DNA from 3 places in the Bacillus sp. SRL543 genome. Region 3 is predicted to be linked to each of the others. Evidence: riboswitches for the same ligand, from Rfam matches in the RefSeq annotation. Region 3 holds a riboswitch; each other region holds the start of a gene.
What was found. A riboswitch is a leader RNA that binds a small molecule or an ion and turns the genes downstream of it on or off. The one in region 3 is predicted to bind cobalamin.

Region 1 (12,007 bases), 470 kb from region 3:
ATTTAAGGCATATCATGGGAACAGGGAGGGTATTTTCTTTTGAAGATACCGTGTCAGGCGAGAGAGAAGCAGATGATTCTCTGCATATATTAGAATCAGAATTAGAAAGCCAAATCAAGCTCGGTATCCCTGAAAAGGTAAGTGAAACTCTCACCAGATTAAACAATGCGATATTAGAAGGAAAAACTGTGCCGTTGTCAGATTTAAAAGTCCTTGCGCTAAAGTTCAGTACTTTGCTGTTTTTTGAATCTGAAAAGTGGAAAAAGGAAGAAACCATAAGTATTAATTTTTCCGAAGTATATGAGAGAATTATGAAAATAGAAACGCTTACTGAAATGATGGAAATTCTTCATTCACTTGTTTTGCAGTGGGCAGATGCGTTGCATAGGAAACAAGATAAAAATCATTTCAGCCATGTTGATCAAGCGATATCATACATTAAAGAACATTTTCATGAAAGTACACTGACCCTGAAAAAAGTGGCTGAGATCATCCATGTCAGCACACCTTATTTAAGCAATTTATTCAAACTCGAAAAAGGGTTCAATTTTGGGGACTACCTGCTGGAACTAAGAATGAATAAAGCGATGGAAGAATTGCGCTCGGGGGATCTGAAAACGTATGAGGTATGTGAGAAGGTAGGCTATAGCAATCCCCAATATTTTAGTGTTTGCTTTAAAAAATATACAGGGTATACTCCTGCCGAATACAAAAAGCAGTTTGAATGAGCTATAATCCTGCCTGGCTGCTTATTGATTTAATGCCAAATTGGAAGCTCTGCATTATCATCTTCTTCCTTATTTCTGTAAAAAAAGCCGCAGATTTTCTTCAGCCAAAAGCACCCCTGCCGACAAGCAGGGGTGCTTTCTCATGAGTAAATTTATAGATCATCAAACCCATTATCCACTGTATTCACCTTCACATACTGCCTCGGCTTTTGTTCAAAAAAGTCCGATTTTCCAAGATCGACCTCTTCATAGGCCTTGATCCAGCGGAGGGGATTAGTCCTTGATCCTTCAAAAGGCCGATTAAAGCCCAGCTGGTTGGAGCGGACGTTCGCATAAAATTTTATATACTCCTCCACATCTTCGATCAGGATGCCGTTTATTTTATCCCCAATGATTGAACGCGCCCATTCAATTTCGAGATGGGCGGCTTCCCTGAAAGTAGACTCGGCGAATTCTGCCAGCTCTTTGGTATTGTGGTCAGGATATTCTTCAAGGATTTCCTGAAAGATTTTAGCAAAAAGATCGACATGAAGCTGTTCATCTCTATTAATATAATTGATCATCGTGCTGGTAGAGACCATTTTCTGGTTCCGTGCCAGATGATAGAAAAAGGCGAAGCCGGAATAGAAGAACAGCCCCTCCAGCACTACGTCGAAAATGATCGATTTCAGCAGGCTTTCAACGGAAGGCGACTCTGCAAATTTCCTGTAGCCGGAGGCAACGAATTCATTCCGCTTCACAAGGGCAGGCTCGGTACGCCAGAATTCAAACACTTCGTCCTGCTTTTTTTTATCAACAATGCTTGAAAGCACATAAGAATAAGAGTGGTTATGGATCACTTCCTGCTGGGCAAGGATGATCATCAGGGCGGACAGGCTGGAATCTGTCAGGTAATCAGCGACCTTTCCGGCATAATCAGTCTGAATGCTGTCAAGAAGGGCAAGGAGGCCGATGATTTTTAAGAAAGCTTCCTTTTCTTCTGCTGATAACTCAGGAAACTGTTTGATGTCCTGTGACATATTGATTTCAAAAGGGGTCCAGAAATTGGCGAGCATCCGCTTGTATTTAGGAAAGGCCCATTGGAACCTGACATCATCCCAATTCAGGATATTGGAACATTCTCCATTGATGATTCCGGTAGAGCGGTTTGGTGCTGTTTGATTCATGATTTCTCTTTTATGGACAGGGGTTGTCATAATAACACTCCTTATAGGTTAGCTTGAGCAGGAATCACAGTCTTCATAGTCAGAAGAAGTAGACCTGACATAATACGTTGTTTTCAAACCGTTCTTCCAGGCAGACAGATGCAAATCCAGCAGTTCCTTTGCTTTAATATTGTTCTGGACATAAAAATTAAAAGAGATTGCCTGATCGATGTGTTTCTGCCTTTGGCTGTTCTGAAGGATGCTCCAGTGCTGATCAATCACGTAAGCTGACTTATAGTACCAGGTTGTATGCTCATTCAAGTCAGGCGCCGTTACCGGAATCTTGTAATCTTTCTTTTCTTCAGAATAGAATTTCCTGAATATCGGATCGATGCTCGGACTGCTGCCGGCAATAATGGCTGTTGATGCATTGGGGGCCACAGCCATAAGATATCCATTTCGGATGCCGTTCTTCTTGACTGCCTGCATCAAAGAATCCCAATCGTGGACAGAGTCCAGGCTGCTGTAGCCGCGGGAAGCAAAGTATTCGCCGGTTTGCCAGTCAGAGCCTTTGAACGCAGGATATGAGCCTTTTTCCATGGCCAGATTCATACTGGCTTTAATAGTCAGGAAGGCAATCTTTTCGTACAGCTCATCTGCCAGCCTGACGGCTTCTTCGTTTTCCCACCTGAGTTTTTTCAAGGCGAGCAAATGATGCCAGCCAAATGTACCGAGCCCGATTGCCCTGTATTTGCGGTTGGTGGCCACTCCCTGGAGGACGGGGATGGTATTCAGATCAATGACATTATCCAGCATCCTCACCTGAATCGGGATCAATCTTTCCAATACATTGTCAGCTGCAGCTCTCGCCAGATTAATAGATGACAGATTGCAGACTACAAAGTCGCCGGGGATCTTTTCAATAATAATCCGGCCGTCTTCTTCACGCTGCTCCTTCGTTATGGTTGCACTCTGATTTTGCACGATTTCAGTGCAGAGATTGGTGCAGTAGATCATGCCTGCATGACTGTTGGGATTCTTCCTGTTGACTTCGTCCCGATAAAACATGAAAGGAGTGCCGGTTTCAAGCTGGCTGATCATGATCCTCTTCATAATATCGATTGCGGGCACTATTGTCGCAGACAGCTCCGGGTTTGCGATGCATTCTTCGTACTTATTCCGGAAAGAACCAGCACCTGGCTTTTCATCATAAAAATCTTCAAGGGAAAAGCCCATAATACTCCGTACCTCATGGGGATCGAACAGATGCCAGTCCCCGCGCGATTCCACCGTTTCCATGAATAAATCCGGCAGGCAGACACCGGTGAATAAATCATGGGTGCGGTATCTTTCATCCCCGTTATTCAATTTGCTGTCCAGGAAAGAAAAGATATCTTTATGCCAGACGTCGAGATAGACGCTGACTGCCCCTTTTCGCTGTCCGAGCTGATCGACGCTCACAGCTGTGTTATTGAGCTGCTTCATCCATGGAAGAACTCCTGATGAAGCCCCTTTAAATCCTTTAATATCACTGCCCCGGCTCCGGATCTTTCCCAGATAGACCCCGATGCCGCCGCCATTCTTGGAAAGGTTCGCGATATCTGTATTGCTGTCATAAATGCCCTGCAGGCTGTCATCCACTGTATCGATAAAGCAGCTTGAAAGCTGGCCCCAGTTCTTTCCGGCATTGGAGAGGGTAGGGGTTGCTGCTGTCATATACAGATTGCTTAAAGCCCAATAGGATTCCTTAATGAGAGACAGTCTGCGTTCCTTCGGCTCTGAACGGTTCAAAGCCATACTGATAATGATGAATCTTTCCTGCGGCAGCTCGAACAGCCTCTTTTTCTTATCCCGGCTCAGATAGCGGTCAGCCAGCATCTTCACTGCTATATATGTAAAAAGCCTGTCCTTCTCCGGGTCAATGAAAGAACCGATTTCAGCGATTTCTTCTTTAGTATAAGATTCCAGCAGGACTGGAGAGTAGACCCCAGCATCGGTTAGATTGGTGATAAGCCCGTACAGGGGGCCATACCGATCTCCGGCAGTGAAGCGGCGGTTCTCGGCAGCTTCCTCATAAAGGCTGGATAAATACAGGCGTGCGGCCACGAATGTCCAGTCAGGATCCGCCTCGCTGATCATAGAAAGAGAATCAAGAATCAGCTGGTTAAGTAGCTCATCTTTTCCTGGAGTGTGATTCTCCTGCAGCTGAATCGCCCTTTTATAGAGGTGCTGAAAGTCCAAATGCGGGAAATCTGAATCAATGGCTGCCAATGGCAGCGGTTTTGCCGAAGAAATGTTCATAGTCATACCTCCTGGGTTGATCAGTATTTTTCCAAAAACAAAAGCGCAAGCGTTTAAGCTGGACGTGGATAAAGAATTGAAAATCATCCACAAGTGTTACAATTTATTAATTCCTTGACCATAAAAAAATCCGCCCACATATTGGGCGGATCAAACGAAGGCATAAAAGAAGATCAAACGATTTATACCATCGTTTCACCTTCCCAATCCCCGAAGAACCGAAACTTTGCAAGCATGGCAGGTCTCCTGGCTCGTGCATCATCCTACTATAAGCCCTTCCCATAAATGCGCCTGTTCAGCGTTCATATACAGTGGATGCTTACCTCGTACACACTTACAGTTGCGGGGACAGCTCCGGCATCGAACCGGATTCCCTTTTAAGCCCTTAATGGGCACCAACACTTGCGGATTCTTATTCAATTGTTGACAGCAATAGCCTGAATCGGCAGCCGCATCGATCATTCGCCAAAATTCTCTGGTCTTTCTGCAAAAAAAATCGCTTCCCGAGTTTCAGAAGCGAAAAAGGAAAAAGAGACCACAAACAAAATTCATTCATAAGGAAAACAATATGTAGTGTTGATTCGTGATGTATAATCAATATCTTGTACCTTGATTGTAGCATAGATAAAATCCTACATCAATCATAAAGCTAAAAAATAATAAAAATAAGGAAGCAGGAGCATGGCGCTCCCGGCAATAAGCAGAATCCGTGCCGTATTTGTCGAAAGCCTGGCGCTGTTCTTCCACTTTTTATACCAGCTCCACCTTTGCAGATTTGTCTTATAAAGAAGGAAAAGAAGCATGAATAGTGCAGCAGACTGAATATAGAATGGCACCCCGAATGCTTTGCTTGTTATATCTTCATCTGCCGGGACCGCAAGTCCAAGGATCTTTTCATGAAAAAATCCAAAAAGGGCAAACACGGCAACGGCAATGATGATTACTTTAATCAGTTCTAGATAAAAACCGCCAATATTTTTCACTGAAACACTCTCCAAGACATTTATAATATTTTCGCCTCTCCATTATAGCGTTCAATAAACAGGCAAACAAAACTTTGATATTTTCAAAAAAATCCGAATTAATGCGAAACAATCAATAATCATCAATTCATGAACTTATTTGGATGGTTGTGAAAGAAAATGATTGATTTTTGAAATCGATTCCATTACAATTGGCTTACATAATTAAAGATACAATTACTAAGCAAAAAGCCATGAAGCTGCCAGTGAAAGCAGCCGGGAGGTGTTATTCTTGCTGACGCCAGAGAGACATCAGCTCATACTTGAGATGCTAAAAGAGAAGCATACAGTTAAAATACAGGAGCTTGTCGAATTGACAGCTTCCTCAGAATCAACCATTAGACGGGATTTATCCCAGCTTGAAAATGATAAGTTTTTAAAAAGGGTGCATGGGGGTGCTGCGAGACTGCAGGGGAAACTCCAGGAACCCAGCATGGTGGAAAAATCCTCTAAAAACCGTATAGAGAAAAAGGATATTGCGAAGTATGCAGCAGGCCTTGTAGAAGAGGGAGATTGCATATATCTGGATGCGGGTTCGACCGTACAGGAAATGATTCCCTTCTTGCCTCATAAGGATATTGTGGTAGTGACAAACGGGCTTATGCATATACAAATCCTAATGGAGAGAGGGATCAAGACCTTCCTGGTAGGCGGCTATGCTAAGCCGCATACGAACGCCATTATAGGCAGGGGGGCCCTGTCAAGCCTGGGCCAGTACAGATTTGATAAATGCTTTATGGGTGTCAATGGCATCCATCCTCAGTTCGGCTATACTACACCGGACCAGGAGGAAGCAATGATCAAGCAGACGGCCATTTCACTATCGAGGGAAGCATATGTGCTTTCGGATAGTTCGAAGTTTTCTGAAATCGCTTTCGCCAAAATTGCGGAGCTTCATGAAGCATCCATCATCACAAACTCGCTTGATGCAGAGAGCAGAGAATCCTTTATCAGCAAAACAAAAATTAAGGTTGTGACAGCATGATTTACACATTGACGCTTAACCCTTCCGTTGATTATATCGTTGAGCTGGACAATGTCCAGCTCGGCGGATTGAACAGGACAAAAAGTGAATCTAAATTTCCTGGAGGAAAAGGCATAAACGTTTCCCGGGTCCTGAAAAGGATGGGAGTCGACAGTGAAGCAATCGGGTTTGCCGGCGGGTTTACCGGTAAATATATCGAAGACTCCCTGGAGGAAGAGAATATTAAGACCCGATTCGTTCCGGTAAAGGATGACACAAGAATCAATATCAAGCTGAAAAGCGGGCAGGAAACTGAAATCAATGCCAGGGGGCCTGAAATCAGCAGAGAAGACCTGGAAGCATTGACTTCTGAAATCAGCCGGCTGGGAGAGGGAGATATGCTGGTGCTGGCCGGAAGCATCCCTTCCACGATGCCGGATGATACGTACGAATCATTGGCCAAAATCTGCCATGCCGGCGGTGCAGAGTTTGCTGCAGACGCAGAGGGTGAGCTGCTTAAAAAGGTTCTCCCATACCGTCCTTTCCTGATCAAGCCCAATCACCATGAACTTGGCGAATTATTCGGCACTGAAATCCATACGTGCGAAGAAGTGCTTCCGTACGCTAAAAAGCTTATCGAAATGGGTGCGCAGAACGTCATCATTTCCCTGGCTGGGGAGGGGGCTGTATTTGTGAATGGCGATATGGCCATTACAGCGACTGTACCGAAGGGCACATTAAAAAGCTCGGTAGGTGCCGGAGATTCTATGGTTGCCGGCTTCCTTGCCGAATTCAGCCGAAGCGGCAGCTATGAAGCGGCTTTTAAATACAGTGTGGCGTCTGGAAGTGCAACAGCCTTTTCAATTGGCCTGTGCACGATTGAAAAAGTAGAAGAACTGCTGCCCGAGGTAGCGGTCAGAACAATTTAAAGGGGAGAGCTTTATGAAAATTACAGAGCTGTTGACAAAAGATACGATCCTGCTCTCTATTAATGGCAGGGATAAGCGCGGGGCAATCGACCAGCTGGCAGAAACTCTTGATAAAGCTGGAAAGCTTAATGACATTTCCGCTTTCAAAGAAGCTATTCTAAAAAGAGAAGAACAGAGCACTACCGGAATAGGCGACGGCATTGCCATCCCCCATGCGAAAACCGCGGCTGTTGCCAATGCTGCAATTGCATTCGGCAAATCGGCAGAAGGGGTGGATTATGATTCACTGGACGGACAGCCGTCACATCTATTCTTCATGATTGCCGCCCCTGAAGGTGCGAACAATACCCACCTTGAGGCACTTTCACGCCTTTCTTCCATCCTTATGAGAGAAGAAGTGCGCAGGGAGCTGATGGAAGCGGATTCTGCGGAAACCGTTTTGAGCATTATCAATGCCCATGATGAAGAAGGCGAAGAAGAAGAGCAGAGCATGGAAAACAAAAAGGACTTCATCGTCGCTGTTACAGCCTGTCCTACAGGGATAGCACATACCTACATGGCCGCAGATTCACTCAAAGCGAAAGCAGCTGAACTGGGCATTGATATAAAGGTAGAGACAAATGGATCCGGCGGGGCTAAGAATGTCCTTACCCGGGAAGAAATCGAAAATGCAGCTGCCGTTATTGTGGCGGCAGACACAAAAGTGGAAATGGAACGCTTCAGAGGGAAGCATGTCATCCAGACGGCCGTAGCAGACGGCATCCGCAAGCCTAAAGAGCTTATTGACAGGGCCGTTAAAAAGGATGCGCCGGTCTATCAGGGATCAGGCAATGCTTCAGAAGACAGCGGCAATAAGGAGAAAAAAGGCGGCATCTACAAGCATCTGATGAATGGTGTTTCCAATATGCTTCCGTTTGTTGTCGGCGGCGGGATCCTGATCGCAATTTCCTTTATGTTCGGCTATAACGCATCCGATCCTAATGATCCTTCCTACAATGAATTTGCAGCGGCACTTATGACCATTGGCGGGGGCAATGCCTTTGGCCTGCTGGTTCCTGTACTTGCCGGATTTATTGCAATGAGTATAGCAGACCGTCCGGGCTTTGCTCCAGGCATGGTCGGAGGTTTCATGGCCGCAAGCGGCGGCGCCGGCTTCCTTGGCGGCTTGATTGCCGGTTTCCTTGCCGGTTACATCGTTGTGCTTCTTAAGAAGCTATTGTCCGGCCTTCCGTCTGCTCTTGAAGGAATCAAGACTATTTTGCTTTACCCGCTACTTGGAATCCTGCTGACTGGCCTTGCCATGCTGTATGCAGTCAATGAGCCTGTCGGTGCACTGAACAATGCGATCACAGAATGGCTCGCCGGGCTTGGCACTGCCAACGCTGTACTGCTTGGAATTGTACTGGGCTTAATGATGGCTTTTGATATGGGTGGCCCTGTCAATAAGTCAGCCTATGTATTCGGGACAGGCCTTCTGGCAAATGGCGTCTATGAGCCGATGGCTGCCATCATGGCGGCCGGTATGGTTCCGCCGCTTGCCATTGCCCTGGCTACAACTTTCTTTAAAAATAAATTCACAAAGCAGGAAAGAGATGCAGGAGCTGTCAACTATATCATGGGCATATCTTTCATCACGGAAGGCGCCATCCCGTTTGCGGCAGCAGATCCGATCAGGGTCATTCCGTCGATCATGGTGGGTGCTGCCACAACAGGCGCACTGTCCATGCTCTTTAACATCGGCCTCCGCGCACCTCACGGAGGAGTGTTTGTTTCCTTCCTTGTAGAAGGAAATGCGCTGCTGTACCTATTAGCCATCCTGGTTGGCTCGGTTGTATCTGCCGTCCTTTTGGGAATCTTTAAAAAACCTGCAGCACAAGTTAAATAATAACCCAGCCGGAAAGCTATTATGCTTTCCGGTTTTTTCTTTGCTTGATAAGATCAGTTCATCAGGGCTGCAGCAGCCTTAGCTCTCTTCCACAGACAAAGCGCAAGGGTTTCCGCAGGTCATAATCAGCGCTCAGGGAAATATGAATAATATATATGTTCCTGAAAGGGTGATGATAAATGGCCAAAACATTCAAAGAAGCGGCAATGGAAGAAAACGGGTTCTGGCTCCAGATCCTCGGGGATCATGCGAGATTCATCCATGACGCCCTGGCGCCGTCTGAAAAGGAAAATATCCGGACAGCAGAATATTTTATAAATGCCTTTGATGAACTGCTCGTACAGACAGGAAGCGCAGATCCTATACAATTAAGCATGCTGGCAGAAAGAGAGGCAGAAAAGCTGCGGAGCTTTAAGCTGAAATTGATCGAAGAGCATCTGACCGGCAAAATTAAAATCCACCTTGGTCCGACCTTCATCAACCATATGGTAAACGAGCTGGAAGAATACCTGCTTGTGCTGAGCTGCTTAAAAAAAGGTGAAGCACCTCCTGTATTTCATGAGCTTCATCACCATCTGATCTGGCTGCTCGATGCTGCCGGTCATGCCGGAGCGATTTCCGATAATATGGACCGGATTGAGAAGATGATCAAAGAAAAAAGCGATGACTATACGAAGCATTTTGAGGGCTTTTATTTAAAAGCAGTGGAGCTTACCGGTTTTCTGCGGACAAATATACAAAGCTTTCCTGCACTTGACCGCTTCAATGAAAACGTAAAGCTCGAAATGAAGTTGTTTATGAATTTCCTGGATGAAATCGAAGAACTTGAACTCTCAAACCAGGCTCTTGGAACATTTGCTCCCCTGATGGCCGACCATATGTATAGAGAGGAATGCTATTATCTTACAAAGCTGGCCGAGTCGCAGTCCGGGCAAGAGCCGGACTGCAATCCTGCGAAACCCCGCCTTCAATATTAGGCAGCCATTTCCCTGTTTGAAAATATTTCGCATTTTAACCTTCTCTAATGTGAACATACTAAAAAGGATCACATTTCGAGGAGGCAATCTTAGTGAAAAGAAGCTTAGCAGCCATTCTGGCAATTTTGTCCATAGTCATGCCCTTGTCAGCGTGCGGCACAAACAATAATAATCAAATGAATGAACCGGAAGAGATGAACTATACACCAATGCGCAATAATGGCGATGGTTTTGACAATGACCAGGTCAATCAGCCTAATAACGACAGCAACAGGGTCATACCTTCACGCTACGTAGATCCGGCAGATATGAGGCAGCTTGATGAACAAATTGAAGAGAAAAATGAGAGCAGCGAAGACTGGAGCGACCGTGGCATGAGAAACGACGAGACTCCAAAGACCGAAGATAAACCGGATCTTGGAGGAAATTTGTCTGGCGAAAGATAAAAAGGAAAGTACTGGCCGCAGAAATGCGGCTTTTTCTTTTTAAGTGATAATCCCCGCTGTTTAGGGTAAATGGTAAAAAAACTAATCAGAATGCAGGGATTGTATGGAAATATTGAAATGGGGCTATATGAGGAGAGGGCAGAGAAAGGCGGTCTTTGATAAGTATCCGAATACCACTGTTATTTTCCGGCGGGTCAGGGGATATTTCCTTGTTTATAGCATCGGGTGGAACGAAATAGATGGTGTCGTGGAGCGAAGCGACATTGAGCAGATGGAACTTCTGCTCAATAAAGAGCTGGGACTGCTGGGGAATTATTCCGAAAGGGGCGGTAAACAATAGTGGCCGGTAAATCAAGGCAATCCTTTTTAGGTGCATGACTGTTCCGTTTTACGAGCCATACTATAAAGGCAGCCTGGGACAGAGTTCCTGCTGCACAGCAGCCAAAACTGTCCACTAATGCTGCAGAAGGAGAGGACACTTCATGACTAAGCGCAATAGAAAAACCAAATCCGGCCTGCAAAGCGCCAAAAGCATAAATGATATGGAGTTTTCAAAGGAAATGACAGCTTCAGAAAAGAAAGCTGAGAAACAGAGGCCGCACTGACTTTATGGCCAGTTTTGAATATCAGGGCGGGAGGATTTTTTATGAAGAGATGGGCAGCGGGATTCCGATTGTCTTCATTCACCCGCCTGGTATGGGAAGCGTGGTTTTCGAGCGCCAAAAGCCGCTTTCTGAATGGTTCAGGCTCATTCTTCCAGACCTGAGCGGACACGGGCAGTCTCCCGCCATCCAGACAAACATATCCATCAGCGGATATGCAGGAGAAATAGCTGCGCTGCTGGATCACCTGAAAACTGAAAAAGCAGCGGTTCTTGGCTATTCTGCCGGCGGGCTCATCGCTCAGGAATTTGCGCTCCGATATCCTGAGCGGACAGCCGCGCTTCTGCTGGCAGGCGGTTACCCGGAAGTTCAGTCAGCTGCGTTTAAGTATGAACATTTGGCTGGAATGTATATGGTCAAGCACCATCCGAAGGTCCTGATCCCGCTGCTTGCGGCAAGCCATACGCGCGATCATGCATACCGTGCCAGGCTAGTGGAGCATATGGAGCTGGCAGACAAACGGGTATGGTTCCAGTTTTACGGCCAGTCACTGCAATACAATTGCACTGACGAGCTGAAAGAGCTAAAGGCTCCATTGCTTCTGATGTACGGATCCCGCGATTTCGCCAATCAGCACATCAGATCATACAAAAAACACACTGCTTATCAATCAGCTGTCATAAAAAAAGTTGCCCATCAGCTGCCTACTAAAAAATGGCATGCTTTTAACCAGATAATACTTGGCTTCCTTTTTTCGGAGGCGAAAATTTAGAACAGCCAGAGTGCTGTTCTTTTTAGCGTGAAAAAGCTTTTCTTAGGTATTATTTCCCATTATAATAAAGTTACTGAATTTATGCTGAATAAATTTGGAAAAACATCTTACCAGGAGAATAATATGACAGAATACTTGGCTGACCTGCATAAAAGGAATCAATTGCTTGTCTATCTATTGTGGGCTTGTGTGATCCTCGGAATTGCAGTAGCATTTGATACCCCGAAAACGGTTGT
Region 2 (12,007 bases), 2.2 Mb from region 3:
AAGCAGTTCACCTCATCAACCGTGCCATACGCCTCAACCCTGACATCATCTTTATCCACTCTGCCGCCTATAATGCTTGTCTGCCCTTTATCGCCTGTCCTTGTATAAATCCTCATTTTCATTTCCCCTGTCCTTTTATTTTAATTTCCGGCTGATGCCATACCAGATCAGATCGACCCTTTCAGCAGCTGCTGCAGCATCCTGGAATATCCACCCGGAGGCATCGCGCCAATCCCGGTCTTCTTTTTCCATCGGTACAATCCCTTTGGTGATATCTGTCCCGATCAGCACCAGTTTTCTTTCCTGCAAACCAGCTTCCCAGCGGAGCCAATCATCCAGCCGCTCCTTCCACAGGGCTCTGGCCTGGTCTTTATCCATTCTCTTTATATCTTCGCGGATCCACTGTTCGATTCCTTCCATAATGACGCAGTTTGGCGCTGCCCCAGAAGCTTCAGGAAACCGCTCGCCTATATAGGCATTATGCCAGGAAATGGTTTCCCCTTCATACTGCCTCTTCACCCAGGCAGCTTTCCCGTTGAATCCTCCTCCAATAATAAAGTGCATCTTTCATCCCTCCTGAACCCATTGTTCTCCCAGACCATTGTGATGGCGCCGGCATGCGGGACTTTCCACTCCCAGAACGGCCTTTCCTCTGGTGCAAGCCTGGTCAACAGCTGCCGGATCACCCCGCCGTGCGTGACGACAGCAGCTTTTGTTCCTTCATGCCGGATCAGGATGGTCCTTATTTTTTCCCAGCCATGCCTGACCCTTTCAGAAAACTGCCCATAATCCTCGCCTTCAGGTATCGGGGCAGTAAAAGGATCATTGAGCCAGGCCTGGTAGACAGGATCATTCTTCAGCTCTTCATAGACACTGCCTTCCCATCTGCCAAAATTCATTTCCCGCAGCTCCTTCAGCTTGAGAGCATCTCCTCCGGGCAAAGAACTGGCAGTCTCGAGGCAGCGTCCCAGATCACTTGAAAAAATGAAAGGATAAGCAGGCAGGGAGCGAGCCCACACTTCGAATCTTCGTTTCTCTTCATGACATAGAGCAGAGTCTGTCCAGCCGAGATAGGCATGCTGCTTGTTTTGTTCTGTCAGGACATGGCGAAATAATGTAACAGCCACAGTACCATCCATAAAAAGCATTCAGCTCCTTCTGCAGATGCACCAAGCACATCCCCTGTAATTCCCCCAAACCATTTAACCGACTTTACAGCGGCAAACATCAGAAAACCTGCTGCTGCCAATAGCAGAATCGCCGCATGGACTGCAAGGCTGATATCTGCCATAGCATACAGCACGAACACCAGCAGCACTGCCGCCGGGTAAAAGGCCAAATCTCTGGCACTGGCAGCTTTTTGAAACATTGCCCCCAGTCCTTCAGGCTTTGCCGGGCGCACCTGCATCAGGAGGACGCCCATGATCTGTTTTCCGAGAAACGGAATCAGGGCAATGAGCCAATATGTCTCCGGCTTTTGCTGGAGCACTATTTCATATATGAACAGAAAGCGTGCGGCAAGAAGCACAATGGCCGAAAGGACGCCGAACGCACCTGTACGGGGATCTTTCATGATTTCGAGCCTCTTCTCCCGATCTTGATAAGAGAAGAAGGCATCGCTTGCATCCATCCAGCCGTCCAGGTGGATTCCCCCTGTCAGGATGATCATCGCAAGCCATAGGGCAAATGCCGAGGCGAGCGGCGAAAGCGGAGTCCATTCCAGGAAAGCATACAATACCAGGCTGTAAAAGAGTCCCTGGAGAAGACCGAGGGCGGGAAAAGTGATCACGGCCCTTTTTAAATGATCTTTATCCATCGGAATCTCCATCGGCACCGGGATGCTTGTAAAAAATTGAATGTTGATCAGAAGTCCTTTAATGGTTTTCATATGCATTTTCATATCCTATGATTTCTTTGATTTTGTCCCACTGAAGATGCTGCTTTGCCTCATTGGCGAGTTTCTCAAAACGTTCGTCCTTCATGTCTCCGATCCGTACAGGCTCCTTTTGCGGCAGGCCTTTTTCCTTCCGAATGCTGACAAGCCACCTGTTTCTGAAGCTGTCATTATGAAAAACATGATGGAGATAGGTCCCGATGACCTTTCCGCTGCTGCCGCTATAGCCTTCCTCCCGGCCATCTTCCATCAAAAATAAACTCCTGCCTGCATCCTCGCCTTTTTTAGCTGTTTGGCCAAGGTGAATCTCATAGCCTTCAACACTGCCGCTGCCAAACCCGGCGGATGCTATATATGAACCCTTCGCCTGGACGGTTATTTTGTCTCTGAAGAAGGTCGTATCAGCCGCTATCAGGCCCAGTCCCTTTTCTTTTAAGCCTATCGTACCGCTGTCGGTCCCTTCAGGATCATACAGCTGCTCCCCTAGCATCTGGTAGCCGCCGCATATTCCGGCAATTCTGCCGCCCTCTCCGGCAAGACGGATAATAGAACGGTCCAGGCCGGCTGCCTTCAAAAACTGCAGGTCATGGATTGTACTTTTCGTCCCCGGGATGATGATGGCATCCGGCTTGCCCAGCTCAGCAGCACTTTTCACCCAGCGCACCGACACGTCTTCTTCATAGAGAAACGGTTCAATGTCGCTGTAATTTGATATATACGGCAGCCTGATCACCGCAATATCAATCTTCCCTCCCTGTTTCCTGTAAAAGCTGTCCTCAAGGGAAAGGGAGTCCTCTCCATCAATCATATGGTTGTCAAAATGGGGAAGAACGCCGAGAACAGGAATCCCTGTCCGCTCCTCCAGCCAGGAGATGCCATCTGCAAACAAATCCGGATCGCCCCGGAACTTATTGATGATCAGCCCTTTCACCCTCTTCCGCTCTTCTGGGGTGAGCAGCTCAAGGGTGCCGATGATGCTTGCGAACACACCTCCGCGGTCGATATCCGCTGCCAGGATGACCGGGATATCAACAAGATCTGCCACCTTCATATTGACCAGCTCCCGGTCCTTCAGGTTGATTTCTACCGGGCTCCCGGCTCCTTCTGCAACAATGACATCAAAATCGGCTTCAAGCTTCTTCAATGATTTTTCAATCACAGCAAGACCCTTTTCATAAAAATTCTCCCGGTAGCTGCGGCCGGAATAGCTTCGAACAGCCTTTCCGAGCAGAACCACCTCTGAGCTCATATTCGATTTCGGCTTGAGCAGGATCGGGTTCATCCAGACTGTTGCTTCTGTCCTTGCAGCTTCTGCCTGGATGCCCTGCGCCCGGCCGATTTCCCTGCCGTCCGCTGTCGCATAGGAATTATTGGACATATTCTGAGACTTGAACGGCGCCACCCTGAGGCCTTCATTGGACAGCAGCCGGCAGAGAGCAGTAGCGATAAAGCTCTTCCCCACATCTGAAGCTGTTCCCTGTATCATGATGCCTTTCATGATTTTCTTCCTTTCATAAGAAGCGGGATTCCCGCTTCCACAAGATAAGCCTGTCCTGCCATAGAGACAATCCTCTGATGGAGCTGGCCAAGCAGCCTGGTGTAGATGCGGGACACACTCCCTGTTTCAAGCGTTTCATACTGGACTTCATTGCTGACAATAATCAATGCGCCTGCATGGTCTGCCAGGGATTGAATATCCCGAAGGATCCGCTCTCTGACAGCTTTCTGGAATTCCGGACTCTCCCAGCTGCCATCTGTGCCGAATAATTCATTGTTCAACAGAGTGGTCAGGCAGTCCAGAAGCAGCACATCCTGCTTTGTAAAAGCAGCAGCCAGCTTTCCTATCCCCGCAGGCTGTTCCCAGGTCCTCCACCCGCTGCCGCTTTCATCCCGCTGCTTTTGATGCAGCAGGATCCGCTCGGCCATTTCTTCATCCGAGCTCTTCCCTGCGGCTATATAATGAAGACGGCTATTGGAGGCGGCGGCTCGGGACTCTGCTGCTTTTTCCGCAAAGGTGCTTTTGCCGCTGCGTACGCCGCCTGTTATGAATATCAGCCCTTCTGTATCATCCATTCGTCGAACGCCTCCATCAGCTTCAGATTATCTTCTGTCCCTTTGATGGCAAACCTGAGCCAGCGCCCCGAAAGCCCAGGGAAATTATAGGTATGGCGGGGGACGATTCCTTTTTCCAGCAAAAAGGAAAACAGTTTTTCCTGGTCATCATATTCCTGGTCGCGGAGAAGATAGAAATTGGTTTTCGATTCGGACACGGGCAAGCCTTTGGCTCTGTAGAAGTTAAAGAGCCTGCTTCTTTCTTTTTCAATAAATTTCTGTGTTTCTTTTATGTATGCGTCCTCTTCCAGGCAGATCAGTCCTGCCTGCTGGGCAGCGGAGTTGATGCTCCAATGGTACTGAAAGCGGGCCATCCCCCTGATCAGTTCAGGATCTGCCAGTGCATAGCCGAGCCGCAGACCCGGGATGCTGAACATTTTCGTCAAGCTGCGGAGAAGAATCAGATTTTTGTATTCTGAAAGCAGCGGCACAAGAGGTTCATATTCCGGCAGAAAATCATAAAATGCCTCGTCAACGATGATGAGTGTTTCGGAACATCCCTCTAATAATGAAACGATTTCTTCACGGCCATAGTATCTGCCTGTCGGATTAGCCGGATTGCAGAGAAAGAGGGCATCCGCTTTCCTTCCTGCCTCACAGAGTTTTGCCGTATCCAGTTCCCAGCTCCCTTCTTCCAGCTGAAAATAGCTGATGTCACAATCATTCACTCTGCAGGCCTGTTCATATTCAGAGAAAGCCGGCTGAACAATCGTGACTTTTTTTCCTGCCAGAAGCCTTGCTGCCAGACTGATCAGCTCGGATGCACCGTTCCCGGCCAGTACATACTCTCCGGCGATGCCTTCCTTTTGAGCCAGCCTGGCAGTCAGTTCTGCTGCAAAAGGGTCCGGGTAAACAGGCAGTTCATTGAAAAATGAATGCCAGCCTGCCTTTAATTTTTCAGGCGGCCCCATAGGATTAATATTAGCGCTGAAGTCCAGCAGCTCTGATGGCTCCGGCATCCCAAGTGCCTTAAATAAATGCTGCGGATTGGATCCATGTGACGGCCAATTCAAAGAGCATTCCCCCCAGCCATAAGAATAATAGAAATAATAAAGACGTCCTTTTCATAATCTCAATGACCGACAATATATGGCCTTTTTCCAGGATAACGACAGGGTCGCCCATTCTTGCCCTGTCAGAAACGATCCCTCTATAGTAATTGATGCCCCCGAGCTGCACACCCATCAAGGCTGCAGCTGCCGCTTCTCCCCAGCCGCTGTTCGGGCTCGGGTGCTTCCTGCTGTCCCTGATGAGAATGTCCCATGCTTTCTTAAAACTGGTATGCTCGGGCTTTTTTCCCAGCAGCATCAGGAGGCCGGTCAGCCGGGCCGGGATAAAGTTCAGCAGATCATCGAGCCGGGCTGAGGTCCAGCCGAAGTCGATATATTTTTCATTTTTATATCCTGTCATAGAGTCGCAAGTATTGGCTGCACGGTATAAAAGGGCAAGAGGTGCTCCGCCGATGAGCGCCCAAAACAATGGAGCAGTGATCCCGTCACTCGTATTTTCTGCAACCGTTTCCACCGTTCCTCTTACAATGTCCGGCTCTTCCAGCTTTTCTGTATCACGGCCGACAATATAGGAAAGCTTCAGGCGTGCTTCAGATATGTTTCCTCTATGAAGCGGACTATAGACCTCAAGCGCCGCTTCCTTCAGGCTTTTTTGCGCGATGGTGGTGGAAATGAGGATGGCTTCAATTATGATTCCTGCCAGCGGATGGATGCTATAGCCGGTGTATGTGATGGCGCTGGCAGCAAGGAATACAGTACCAAGGACAGCCAGGACCATGATGGCCCCTTTCAGCTTCCGCCGGCCGCCCCGGTTCCATTTTTTATCCAAAAATAGAATAAATGACCCGATCCACCGGACTGGATGGGGCCATTTAGGCGGATCTCCAATAAGCAGATCCAGCAGAAACGCAAGGGTAAGGGCAGCAAGATGATAAACAATCATGATGACACCCTATCCCGGTATTTGTGGAGCGCTTCAGCTGTACAGTCATATACGGCTTTGCTGATCAGCTTGCCAAGAGGTGTAATCGTTCCTGCAAACTCCAGCTTTTTCCCTGACTGGGCCGCAGCAATCAGGATGCTGTCTGTGCTTGTTCCGGTCGCCAGAGTGCCGGATGCCTTATCGATTATTTGATGATCATGAAGCACTTTCACCTTTGTTTCCGTGGCCGTCATGATGCTTTGGATGAAGGCTTCCTCTGTCAGGTTTCCGTTGATGAAGATCCATGTATTGATCGTGCCTGGGGAAAATTCAAAGCTGTGCAGGCCGCTGCGGGAAGCGTCTACAGCATTCCCCGTTCCCGCGGTGACAACTGCGAGGAGAGAAAAGCCGTCGGATTCATAGAGCCTATAGGCAGCGTCGGCCACCTGGACGGCTGTCATCATGCCGACCGCCTCGCCTGGTTCATAGCCTTTTTCCCGCAGATATTCCTTCATTTCTGCCCGATGGTCGCTGCAGTCATAATGGTTCGGCACCTGGCGGTTAACAAACAGCCTGTGCCAGCCGACCCCAGCTCCTGCCACCCCAGAGGACATCGTACGGAGCGGGAAAGATGATTTCACAAGCACATGGTCTTCGTACACCTGGACATCTTCTTCGCCGACAGCGGCCGGTTCAGCAGCAGTCAGGTCCCCTGGCAGGATCGCCATCTGCGGGGCAGGGACGGCCGGATGGGCATGCTTCATGATATCCGTCTGATAGACTGTGCGGATCCGGTCCTCATGGAGCACTTCATTCGGTACATCAGCCGCGACTACCTTACCGTTTTCCATTAAAAGCAGCCTGTCGCAATACAGCGCTGCAAGGTTCAGATCATGGAAAATGGAAACAACGGTCATCCCGCATTCCTTCGCCCATGTCCGCAGCAGGTCAAGCAGCTCTTTCTGGAAAGAGAGATCAAGATGGTTGGTCGGCTCATCCAGGAGCAGGATCTCAGGTTCCTGGGCAAGCGCCTGGGCAAGGAATACCCGCTGCCTCTCCCCGCCGGAAAGCTCATGGATATAATGATCCTTGAATTCTGCGACCCGCGTTTGTTCCATCACGCGCTGTACGATCTTTTCATCTTCTTCAGACCAGGTCTGGAACCATCCCTTCTGATGGGCATACCTGCCCAAAGAAACCGTTTCTTTGACTGTATAAGAAAAAGATTGTGATGAATGCTGCGGCAGCACTGCAATGACCTTTGCCAGCTCTTTCACTGAGAACTCCGTCAAAGGCCTGCCTTTGACAGAAATGCTCCCGCTCTTATAGGAGAGGATGCCGCTCAGCATTTTTAAAAGAGTTGTCTTTCCGCTTCCATTTGGGCCAAGGATGCCAAACAGCTCACCCTTCTCCACTGAAAAACTGACCTCTTTAATAATGCTTTCGTCCGCGTAGCCGCCGGTCAATCCTTGTATGCTCAGCATCAGACCGCCCTCCTATTTCTTCTTTTCAGCAAAATGAGTGCAAACACAGGCGCTCCGATGATGCTTGTAATGACGCCGATCGGCAGCTCTGTAGGCGAGATGACCGTCCGTGCGACCAGGTCGGCAAGTATCAGGAAGCCTGCGCCGGTCATCATTGACAAAGGCAGCAGATGGATATGGTCAGGCCCCCACAGCCGTCTTGTCAGATGCGGGATTACGAGGCCGACAAAGCCGATGGTGCCTGACACCGCGACGGCGGCACCTGTCAGAATGGATCCTGCCACGAGCACCATCATTTTTCTTCTCTGTACATTCACACCAAGATGCTGTGCACGCTCTTCTCCAAATGACATGGCATTCAGCTCTTTCGCATTCATCATTAACAGAAGGCTTCCTATGATGAAAAACGGCAGGATGATGCGGATATAGGCCCATCCCCTCATCGAAACGCTTCCCATGATCCAGCCGATGATCTGCCTGAGCTCTTCTCCTGTCAAAGCGATCATGAGAGAAATGAGCGCGCCAAGAAAAGAACTGACAATGATTCCCGTCAAAATGATCGTTTCCACCTTCATGGCCCTGTCAATCCTTCTTGCGAAAAACAGCACGGCAAATATGGTCAGGAATGAGAATATCATACTGAGAATAGGCAGCGTAAACAGGCCTGCAAACGGGATCGAGATTTGAAAAAACAGCACCAGCACTGCACCGACAGACGCACCGGATGAAACCCCCAGTGTATAAGGATCTGCAAGCGGATTGCGCAAGAGGCCCTGGAAGGCTGCCCCCGCAATGGCGAGGGAAGCTCCTACAAGCCCGGCAAGAATGACCCTGGGCAGGCGGATATTCATCACAATATTGCTGTGCATCGGGTCAACCGCAGCAGCGGGCTGAATCGGCAGGATTTTAGATCCTACTATATTGATGATGGAAGGGACCGGCACAGAGACTGTACCAATTGAAATCCCGACCAGCATGCATATGACAAGGAAAGCGGCTGCAACCACATAGGCTGACAGCTTATTCTTACTTAAATACGTCCGGATAGACAGCTTTGGCAAATTCCTCTACTCCTTCAGCAAGCCTCGGGCCGGAACGGCTTACTGTATCTGAATCCACACTGAACACCTGCTTGTTTTTTACGGCATTTACATCCTGCCAGCCTTCACGGGCGAGAACTTCTGCCACAGCATCTTCATTACGGTAGCCGGAAGTGGAAATGATCACGTCCGGATTTTCCTTGATGATGGCTTCAGGATCCACCTTTGGCCATCCTTCTTCTTTTACAATATTCTCTGCATTAATCATCGTAAGCATTTCATCCATGAATGTATTTTTCCCAGGCGAATAAATTTCCGGCGCTGGAGACACCTCTACAAAGACTTTCTTCTTTTCCGTTACGCCAGCTGCTTTTTCTTTGATTGCCTCTATCTTCTCTTTCATGCCGGCAATCACATCTTCGGCTTCTTCCTTTGCACCAGAAGCGGTTCCTATCATTTCGATCGACTCATATACCTGTTCAAAGCTCTGGGCATCATTGACAACCAGCACAGCGATTCCTGAATCTTTCAGCTGCTGCAATCCTGCTGTTGCATTGTGAGCGCTTGAAGCATGCGCAAGAACCAGGTCCGGAGCAAGGGAGATGATTTTTTCAACATTGAACTCCATTCCGCCGATCTTCTCTTTATCTGCTGTTTCTTCCGGGTAATTATCAAAATCAGATACCCCAACAACTTCTTCACCCAGACCGAGTGCAAAAGCTGTTTCCGTGTTGCTTGGAATCAGGGAAACAATCTTCTCCGGCTTTTCTTCTATAACAACTTCTTCACCGGCGGCATCTGTGATGGTAACCGGAAATTCTGCTTTTTCTGTTTCTGTCTCTGTCTGTTCAGTGCTGCTGCCATTGTCCTTTTCAGGCTCTGCAGCCGAATCGCCGCAGCCTGACAGAACACCCGCTGCCAAAAGCATGCTGAATAATAACGAATAAAGCTTTTTCATGGTAAATCCCCCTGTAGAATAAATGTCGCAAAATTCATGCTGCAAGAGTCTTATGCCCAAAACGGGACCAGCATCCTTTGAAATCAAAAAAAGCATCCCCAATAAACATGGAGATGCTTTGCACGGCGTGCGCAGATTCAAAATAAAAGATTCCAAAAGGCTGCCGTACACCTCCCTATCCTCGTAGGTTTATGGGTGCATAAGAATCAGGCAGGTCTCCTGGCTCATGGTCATTGCTTGCTGCCCCTTCCCATACATCCGTACAGTGGCTTTGCAGCTTGCTCCCATTTACAGTGGCGGGACCGCGTTGGATTTGCACCAACTTCCCTTTTAAGTCTTTCAAAGAAAAACACCTGTTTCTGCATATGTATGAAATTTTCCGCTATCGCCATTATACACTATTTCATCTTTAAAACTAGCAGAAAAAGGGCCGTCCGGAAGAAGACCGGGCAGACCCTTTTTGCTAGACGGTCGGGCTGCTGCTTCTTGCCGGCCGCCTGCTCTTCAATCCTGCCATCGAGAAAACGGCAGCGCCAAGTGCGAAGAGGATGAAGACTCCCCCTGCCGAAGCGTTCCACTCGACTGAAGCCTGTTCAATTATAATTCCCCCGATCAGGGATCCAAAGGCAATCCCAAAGTGCAGGGCTGAGTTATTCAAGCTTTGCTGGATATCCGATGTTTCCGGAGAAGACTCTATCAAATAACTCTGCAAGGCCGGAGTGATCGCCCAGCTCAGCATGCTCCAGATAATCATGACTGCAATAAATAGCGGCAGGTAAAAAGCAGTATGCGGAATCGAAAACAGCGCAGCCGCAAACAGCACAATAATCGCTAAAATCGTCGGCTTTGTTCCGAAGCGGTCGGCTAGATATCCGCCTGCACCGCCGCCGGCCACCGCGGCAATACCGAACAGCAGATACATGATGCTGACCCAGTTTCCGTCCATTCCCAGGACGGTCTTTAAAAATGGAGTCAGATATCCATAAAGTGTCAGGTGCCCTGCTAAAAAGAGGAACGAGGCCAGTTGGGCGAATAAAATTTTCCTGTTCTTCAGGGCAGCGAACATCTGCCTGATGGATATGGCAGCTTTCGGTTCAATCCGGTCCATGAAAAAGTACACCCCTGCTATCGACAGGCATGTCAGGACAGCAATCATCAGGAATGGTGCCCTCCAGCCAAATTCATTGCCAAGCATAAGCCCGGCCGGAATGCCAAGAACAAGTGAAGCACTTACGCCCATAAACACGATGCCGATCGCCCGTGCGCGATATTTTTCCTGCACTATATTCGATGCGATCGTGATGCACAGCACAACAAGCAAAGATCCGCTTGCCGCTGATATAACCCTTGCCAGAAAAAGAATACTATAACTCGGGCTCAGGAAAGCCAGGATATTTCCTGCAAGGAAAACGAGCAAGGCTATGAGCGTCAGTTTTTTCCTTTCCACTCCCCCGGTCGCTGTCAGCAGAATCGGTGCCGCGACAGCATATACAATCGAAAACACACTGATCAAAAGGCCGGCTTTGCCGATGCTGACATGAAGATCGGCCGCAACCAGATCAATGATTCCTCCTATTATAAGCTCGACCATCCCGACTACAAAGGAAACGATCGTCAAAAGATACACACGTTTATCCATTTTATACACCTCTCAATTAGTTACCACCACAATGGTAACTTTTTATAGGGATAGGTGCAAGTGTTAATTTTCCCAGTGCGATTTAGCGGAAAAGATATGATATTATTAAGAAAAAACTGACTCAGGAGTTCTGTCTATGCTGCAGCAATTCGGGTTTACCCAATATGAAAGCCAAATTTATCAGGCGCTTATTTCCGCGGACCAGCCGCTGGACGCCACAGGGATCGTCAAGCTCTCTGCCGTCCCCCGCTCAAAGGTGTATGAGGTGCTTCACCGCCTGGCAGAGAAGGGCATCATCCTTGAAACGACGGTAGAAAAAAAGCGTTTGTACACCGCCCTTCCCGTTGAATCTGTGATCAGCAAGCTGAAGGCTGACTTCGAAACAAGCGTCCAGGAGCTGCGGGAAACTGCCGTCAAAAAACCTGTTGCGGATGACCGGGTGTGGACCTTGAAAGATAATCACTCCATCCTTTCCCTGCTGGAGGAAATGCTCGGAAGGGCGGAAAGAAAGATCATTATCTCTGCCTGGGGCGATGATCTGCAGAAGTTTACAGAGCTGCTGGAGGAGAAGCACGGAGACGGTGTCAGTATTCATGTGCACTCTATCGGAAAAATAGAAACGAACCTCCCCTCAGTTTCCGTCCTGATTCCAGACAGGCATCATGAAACACTCGAAAGAAGCAGGATCGCCATCATCGACGAAGAAGAAATGCTGTTCGCCGGCATGGAAGCCGGCAAGTGGAATGCCATCACCACCCGTTCAAGGCCGCTCGTGAAGTTTTTCGCTGAGTTCTTCTATCATGATGTCGCCCTTACCGAAATCACACAGAAATATAAGGACACCATCATGGAGGATAAAGCGATCCGGGATGTTCTTTTGAATTTGCGGTATTAGGGCAAGGCGGGCATCTTGCGGTTAACGGGGCATGTGAGGTTCAGATGCATGCA
Region 3 (7,175 bases):
CTCTTTTCAGCGCGGCTCTTTGTTTGAAGTATTCTGCCGGTGTCTAAAATATCAGGAGGCGATTGATCATGGCTATATTCATTGGCGGAGCATGGCCCTATGCAAACGGGTCCCTTCATCTAGGGCATATTGCAAGCCTGCTGCCGGGCGATATTCTGGCAAGGTATTACAGGATGAAGGGCAGAGATGTACTGTATGTATCAGGGAGTGACTGCAATGGCACTCCCATAGCGATCAGGGCAAAGCATGAATGCAAATCTGCGAAAGAGATTGCTGACCGGTATCACAAGGAGTTTACAGAGTGCTTTGAAAAAATGGGTTTTACTTACGATCTTTATACTAGGACAGATGCCCCCCATCACCATCAGACTGTTCAGGAGGTATTTCTTTCACTCTTGGAAAATGGCCATCTTGATTCAAGAACAATTGAACAGACTTATTGCCGGACATGTGTTCAGTTTCTGCCTGACCGGTATGTCGAGGGAACTTGCCCTTCCTGCGGCAGCCATGCACGCGGAGATCAATGCGATGCCTGCTCGGCCATTCTTGAGCCGGCTGACCTTCTTGATAAAGCTTGTAAAATCTGCGGGACACCGCCGGAAATGAAGGAAACCGAACATTATTACTTCAGGCTGAGACATTTTCAGAAGCAGCTTGAGGAGCTGACTGAGGAGGCCAGCTCCCGCCATTTATGGAGGGAAAACAGCAGCAGCCTGACAAGAAGATATTTAACTGAGGGACTTCAGGACAGGGCTGCAACAAGGGATTTGGATGTCGGGGTGCCAGTCCCTGTTGAAGGAATGGAGAAGAAAAAAATATATGTGTGGATTGAAGCGGTGATCGGCTATCTTTCTGCCAGCAGGGAATGGGCCCGCCAGCAGAACAAAGATGACAGCAAGTTCTGGGGTGCCGATGCTATTTCGCATTATGTCCATGGAAAAGACAATATCCCTTTCCATACCATCATTTGGCCAGCCATACAACTAGGAATGGGACTGCCCGGCAAACCTGCACGCATGGTTTCAAGCGAATATCTTACCTTGGAGAAAAAGAAGCTTTCCACAAGCAGGAACTATGCAGTCTGGGTGCCTGACATACTTGAAAGATATGAACCGGATTCTATCAGGTATTTCCTTGCTGTCAATGGCCCTGAAAACAGGGATGCTGACTTTTCCTGGCGGGAATTCATCTACAGCCATAACAGTGAGCTTCTCGGGGCATATGGCAATCTGGTTAACCGGACTTTTAAGTTTATTGAAAAATATCATGGCGGCCTCATACCGGAAGGAAAAATAAGTGAAGCAGTTCAGGGTGATATTAAGCAGCTTTATAAAAAAACCGGGGACATGATTGAAGATGCTAAGCTTAAAGAATCGCTTGAGGAGATCTTCACATTTGTACGCTCTGCCAATAAATACTTTGACAGTGAACAGCCCTGGAAAACGCTTGATACAGACCCGCATAGATGTGCAGATACCTTGCTGACTTGTGTGTATATCATCAAAAATCTGGCCCGGCTCCTGAACCCCTTCCTCCCTTTTTCCAGCATGAAGGTAAACGCTATGCTGAATGCGGATCCGCTGGAATGGAAAGAGGCTGGGATCACAGAAAAAAAGCTAGGAACGGTTGCTCCCCTGTTCCGGCGCATTGAGGAAGGGAGAATTGCAGAGGAGCTGGAAAGGCTGGAAGCAGCCTGTAAGAAATAGCTGCGGAAGGGATTACCTTATGAATATAGAAGTGGCTGAAATTCATCTCTTATCGGATCAACATTCTGTTTCTTCTATTCTCCTTTCGTGCTCCTGCTGAAGCAAAAAGCCTGATTTCTTCGTCAGAATGAGGCAGCACCCCTGCTACAGGGGTGGGCTTGCCGTTTTCATTTACGGCAACCATGGTTAAAAAGGATTCGGTCGTCAACGTCCTTTTCCCTGTTAAAAGATTGGCTGCATGCACTTTCACATAAACTTCCATGGAAGTTCTTCCTGTTGAAGCTACAAAGGCTTCAAGGGTGAGTGCATCACCGATAGATGCTGAAGACAGAAAATCTACAGAGTCGATCGAAGCTGTAACTACCATGCTGCTGGAATGCTTCATTGCAGCAATGGCAGCAATTTCGTCAATATAGGATAGCACTTTTCCGCCGAAAATTGTCTGCAGGTGGTTAGTATCAGGCGGAAGCACTAATCTGGTCTGAATGGTTCGGGAACGATTTGCAGGGTAAGCTTTTTCCATAGTTTTCACTCCTCGGACTTCTTGTCTGCAAAAAATAAAAGGCATCCTTTATAGAGGATGCCTGCACATTACAAATATAACAAATTAAAAACTTTGCCATTTTTAAAGCGCATCACTCTCCTATCACCCGTAGGACGGTTGTGTACTTCTCTATGGCAGGTCTCCTGGCTTAGCATCATAGACTCCTTCCGCCTTCCCGTCCGTTAAGGAACAGTGGCATCGAGGGAGGAGCCTCAGCATTACAGTGGCGGGACCGCGCCGGAATTCAACCGGCTTCCCTTTTAAGCTTGCAGCATGCTGCAAAGCACCATAAAGCATTTATTCAATTACTGAAATTTTATCATATTCTATCAAATACGGATATATATTTCGGCTGAACCTTAAAAATGGGATTCAATCCTCTCGAGGTCAAGTATCAGAGCATTGATTTCTTCGGAGGAAATGCGCAGCGGCATCTGGTCATTTAATGTGATTACCTGCCCTCCCTCTTCATCCTTATGCCTGTAGAGGTAGTCAAGGAGCCCGATAGCCTGATTTTTGGTCAGAATGGATTGGGTTTTGAAATGCTTGATCATGCTGATGGAAAACTGTTCTGTCTGGTCATCATATTCACCAGAAACAATGCTGCCGCTGATATAATACATCACTGCCGCCTCCTGTTTTTACAGGTAGATTCCCCCATATATGCATAGTTGATTCTAAGTTGCAGAAAAACGGCTGGAGATTCCTCCAGCCGCTGCTATTATTTACTGTGCATTTTAAATTCCAGAAACAATTCATTATAATGTGCGAGCATTTTTTTTCCAAGGTTTTCGTAAACTTCCAGCTTTCCGGTCATGTCCGGGTCCGGATAGAAGCGCTTGTCGCTGACTATTTCCTCAGGCAGGTATTTCAGCGCCTCTTTATTCGGCGTCGAATAGCCTACATATTCGGTATTCTGTGCTGCAACCTCAGGATCAAGCATAAAGTTCATGAACTGGTGGGCGGCATCCAAATTTTTCGCCGTTTTGGGGATGACCATATTATCAAACCAGAGGTTCGTCCCTTCCTCTGGAAGTACATACTCAATATTGTCCTTTTTCCACATCAGCTCTGAAGCAGTCCCTGACCAGACAACACCGACGGCTGCTTCATCATTTTCAAGCAGCATCCGGATTTCATCCCCGACTATGGCTTTGATATTCGGTGTAAGGGTATCAAGCTTTTCCTTTGCTTCCCTCAAGTGCTTCTCATTTTGATCATTAAGGGAATAATTGAGGGAATTCAAGCCCATTCCCATTACTTCCCTTGCACCATCAATAAGAAGTATCTCATTTCGCAGATCTTCATCCCACAGATCATTCCAGCTCGTAATTTCCTTGTCGCCGAGCAGATCTATGTTATAGGCTATGCCGACCGTACCCCAGAAATAAGGGATAGAGTATTCATTGTTCGGATCGAATGCCAAATCCATGAATCTCGGATCGATATATTTCAGGTTTGGGATTTTGGAATGATCGACAGGCAAAAGCAGGTCTTCTTCTTTCATTTTTTCAATTGCATATTCTGACGGGACTGCTATATCGTAAGCTGTTCCGCCCTGTTCAATTTTGGTCATCATGGCTTCATTGCTGTCAAAGGTTTCATATATCACCTTGATGCCAGTTTCTTTTTCAAAACGGTCCACAAGTTCTGCATCGATATAGTCTCCCCAATTAAAGACCGTCAGCGTATTTCCGCTCGAATAGCCTTGTGAGGAATTAAGTTTAGAGACTGCATACAGCAGCAGCGCAGAAATGACAGCAATGACCAGCAGGGCTTTTCCAAGCTGTTTCATTTTTTGACCCCCATTCCATTCGGCTTCGCATTTTTCTGGGTGATGAAATAATAGCCGATCACAAGTATAAGTGTGAACAGGAACAGAAGCGTGGAAAGTGCATTGATGTTCAATGACACCCCTCGCCGGGCAAGTGAGTAGATTTCAACCGACAAAGTGGTGAAGCCATTCCCTGTTACAAAGAAAGTGACTGCAAAATCATCGAGTGAATAAGTCAGCGCCATGAAAAAGCCGGCAAAAATGCCTGGCGTGATATATGGCAGAACGACCTTAGACAGCACATCGTAGCGGCTCGCCCCAAGATCCCTTGCAGCATCCACCAGCGTAGGGCTCATTTCCTGGATTTTCGGCAGTACCATGATAACGACGATCGGAACGCAGAAAGCGATATGCGAAAGCAGGACCGATGTAAATCCCAGCTTAATCCCTATCATCGTAAACAAAATCAGGAAGGAAGCGCCAATGATGACATCAGGACTGACAATCAAAATATTGTTCAAAGACAAAAGTGTGCTCTTAACCTGCCGCTTTCTGACATAAAAAATGGCCAGTGCTCCGGCCACTCCGATGACCGTTGATATGGCAGCCGACAGGAGAGCGATAATGATGGTATTCAGCACAATGATCAATAGCCTTGCATCAGCAAAAAGCTCTTTATACCAGTCAAGCGTAAAGCCTTCAAAATGTGACATCGTCCCGCCGCTGTTAAAAGAATAAAACATTAGATAAAATATTGGCGCATAAAGAACTAAAAAAACAAGGATCAAATAAAGTGATGACCATTTAGATAATTTACCCATGCTAAGCCCCCCTCCTGCGATTTCCGGTCAGCAGCATGATGATCACCATCGTAAGGATCAGGAATACAGCGATGGTTGAGCCCATCCCCCAATCCTGTGTGACGAGGAAATGCTGTTCAATGGCTGTGCCCAGGGTGATGACCCTGTTCCCTGCAATCAGGCGGGTAAGCATGAACAAGGAAAGCGCAGGGATGAAAACCACCTGGCAGCCGGATTTAACGCCATCAAGCGTCAACGGGAAAATGACCCGGGTAAAGGTTGTCCAAGAAGATGCCCCCAGATCATTGGAAGCATCGATGAGTGACGAATTCAGTTCATTAAGCGAATTGAAAATCGGCAATATCATGAAAGGCAGGAAGATGTATACCGATACAAAAACAAAGCTGAAGTCGGTAAACAGAATTTGCCTTGAACCTATTCCGATTACTTCAAGAAAGCTGTTGGCTGCCCCGTAAGTCCCAAAGATGCCGAGAAAAGCATAAGCCTTGAGCAGCAGATTGATCCAGGAAGGAATGATGATCATCAGAAGCCAGAGCTGCTTATGCCTGGTCTTTGTCAGCAGATAGGCAGTCGGATAGGCAATCAATAAAGAAAAGGCGGTGATCAGGAACGCATACCAGAAAGAGCTCAAAGTCATTTTCATGTAAACGGGTGTGAAGAATTTCTGGTAGTTCCCGAATGTGAACTGCCCTTCTATATCAAAAAACGAATAATACAGCACCAAAAACAAAGGGGTAACGACAAATAAAACGATCCATAGCAAATATGGGATCAGGTACAGGTTGCGTGTCTGATTATTTCTCATAGCTTTCCTCTTGATAAGCCTCCAGCCTGCGGTCAAATTCTTCCTCAGATTCTCCCGGCCTCATGACATGGATGGCTTCGGGATCAAAGTGAAGGCCGATTTCATCCCCTACCCTCGCCTTGCGTGTAGAATGGACGAGCCATTCGTTCCCATCCTTATCAAAGCATGAAATTTCGTAATGGACGCCTCTGAAAAGCTGCGAATCAACCCGGACCTGCAGTTTGCCCTGCTCGCTCGGTGTGATTTCCATATCTTCCGGCCTGATAACCACCTCAACCTTTTCATTCAGATCAAATCCGGCATCGACACACTCGAACTTTCTGCCTGTAAATTCAACCTGGTAATCGGTAAGCATGATTCCCCCGACAATATTGGATTCACCGATGAAGTCCGCAACAAACCGGTTGACAGGCTCATCATAAATATCAGTAGGCGTTCCGCTCTGTTCAATCCTGCCTTTATTCAGGACGAAAATCTCATCAGAAAGGGCAAGAGCCTCCTCCTGGTCGTGCGTTACAAAGATAAAGGTAATGCCAAGCCTTCTCTGCAGCTCACGCAGCTCGTACTGCATTTCTGTCCGCAGCTTCAGGTCTAGTGCAGAAAGAGGCTCATCAAGGAGGATGACCTCAGGCTTGTTGACTATCGCCCTTGCAATTGCTACACGCTGCCTCTGTCCGCCTGACATCTCTTTGATTTCCCTCTGCTCATAGCCTTCGAGGTTGACGAATTTGAGCGCTTCTTTCACTTGCTCATTAATTTCCTGATTTTTCATCTTTTTAATACGCAATCCGAATGCCACATTTTCAAATACGTTCAAATGGGGGAATAGCGCATAATCCTGGAATACGGTATTAACCTGCCTCCTGTTGGCAGGCACTTTATTGATTTTTTGCCCATTGAAGAAAATGGTGCCTTCTGATGGCTCAATAAATCCTGCGATAAGACGCAGGATCGTCGTTTTTCCGCAGCCTGAAGGGCCGAGAAGCGTGTAGAACTTTCCCCTCTCTATGTCAAAGCTGACACCGTCAAGTACCGGACTGTCATTGTCATATTGTTTTGTAACATTATCAAAGCGGATAATAAACTTATCTGTCATTATAATCTCCTTTACTATATTTATCGTCGACGTACCGTCTAGTTTGTTATGCCTCATTGGCCAGTTTATCACTTTAGTATAATAGCGTAACTTATTATATACCATAATTTGTCGAATGAAAGCTTTTTTCCGCAATTCTCTTCAATTTCCCGTTAAAAAAAACAACGTTCTGTTAGTGTTCCTTGCTGATTTGGACTCATGCAATTCAAACTTTGTTTCACTCGCATTTCAGCACAGCAATAACAAAAGCACTCCCTTCAGGCTCATTCGCCGGAAGGGAGTGCTTTACAACATGGATACTAGTTGGCCAGTTTCTGAGACTCTGAAGCAGAATAGCTCTGTTCCCTCTGTACCAGTCGCGGGGCAGCAGATAGCAGGAGCCATAAAACGGCTGTACATAAGAAAGCGGAACCAAGCATTGTAATTCCA

Region 1: another riboswitch for cobalamin. It lies ahead of AC4E8B_RS15230 (ribonucleoside-diphosphate reductase subunit alpha); the one in region 3 lies ahead of AC4E8B_RS12530 (acyl-CoA thioesterase).
Region 2: another riboswitch for cobalamin. It lies ahead of AC4E8B_RS01415 (ABC transporter substrate-binding protein); the one in region 3 lies ahead of AC4E8B_RS12530 (acyl-CoA thioesterase).

What each region holds. Positions count from the first base shown of each region.
Region 1 covers NZ_OZ481794.1:2,960,704-2,972,710, reverse strand. The annotation lists gene AC4E8B_RS15240 (response regulator) at 1-728, shown strand, start outside; gene AC4E8B_RS15235 (ribonucleotide-diphosphate reductase subunit beta) at 881-1,924, opposite strand; gene AC4E8B_RS15230 (ribonucleoside-diphosphate reductase subunit alpha) at 1,943-4,174, opposite strand; cobalamin riboswitch at 4,395-4,589, opposite strand; gene AC4E8B_RS15225 (hypothetical protein) at 4,816-5,157, opposite strand; gene AC4E8B_RS15220 (DeoR/GlpR family DNA-binding transcription regulator) at 5,429-6,181, shown strand; gene pfkB (1-phosphofructokinase) at 6,178-7,089, shown strand; gene AC4E8B_RS15210 (PTS fructose transporter subunit IIABC) at 7,103-8,974, shown strand; gene AC4E8B_RS15205 (DUF2935 domain-containing protein) at 9,154-9,951, shown strand; gene AC4E8B_RS15200 (hypothetical protein) at 10,044-10,397, shown strand; gene AC4E8B_RS15195 (hypothetical protein) at 10,501-10,737, shown strand; gene AC4E8B_RS15190 (hypothetical protein) at 10,880-11,002, shown strand; gene AC4E8B_RS15185 (alpha/beta fold hydrolase) at 11,007-11,771, shown strand.
Region 2 covers NZ_OZ481794.1:250,486-262,492, reverse strand. The annotation lists gene AC4E8B_RS01465 (cob(I)yrinic acid a,c-diamide adenosyltransferase) at 1-116, opposite strand, end outside; gene AC4E8B_RS01460 (bifunctional adenosylcobinamide kinase/adenosylcobinamide-phosphate guanylyltransferase) at 136-564, opposite strand; gene AC4E8B_RS01455 (histidine phosphatase family protein) at 516-1,127, opposite strand; gene cobS (adenosylcobinamide-GDP ribazoletransferase) at 1,097-1,888, opposite strand; gene AC4E8B_RS01445 (cobyric acid synthase) at 1,875-3,392, opposite strand; gene AC4E8B_RS01440 (bifunctional adenosylcobinamide kinase/adenosylcobinamide-phosphate guanylyltransferase) at 3,389-3,967, opposite strand; gene cobD (threonine-phosphate decarboxylase CobD) at 3,946-5,019, opposite strand; gene cbiB (adenosylcobinamide-phosphate synthase CbiB) at 4,976-5,959, opposite strand; gene AC4E8B_RS01425 (heme ABC transporter ATP-binding protein) at 5,956-7,422, opposite strand; gene AC4E8B_RS01420 (FecCD family ABC transporter permease) at 7,422-8,483, opposite strand; gene AC4E8B_RS01415 (ABC transporter substrate-binding protein) at 8,449-9,420, opposite strand; cobalamin riboswitch at 9,613-9,792, opposite strand; gene AC4E8B_RS01410 (MFS transporter) at 9,884-11,059, opposite strand; gene AC4E8B_RS01405 (TrmB family transcriptional regulator) at 11,196-11,954, shown strand.
Region 3 covers NZ_OZ481794.1:2,490,367-2,497,541, forward strand. The annotation lists gene metG (methionine--tRNA ligase) at 69-1,706, shown strand; gene AC4E8B_RS12530 (acyl-CoA thioesterase) at 1,756-2,229, opposite strand; cobalamin riboswitch at 2,367-2,556, opposite strand; gene AC4E8B_RS12535 (hypothetical protein) at 2,610-2,873, opposite strand; gene AC4E8B_RS12540 (ABC transporter substrate-binding protein) at 2,972-4,045, opposite strand; gene AC4E8B_RS12545 (ABC transporter permease) at 4,042-4,845, opposite strand; gene AC4E8B_RS12550 (ABC transporter permease) at 4,847-5,650, opposite strand; gene AC4E8B_RS12555 (ABC transporter ATP-binding protein) at 5,640-6,746, opposite strand; gene thiT (energy-coupled thiamine transporter ThiT) at 7,046-7,175, opposite strand, start outside.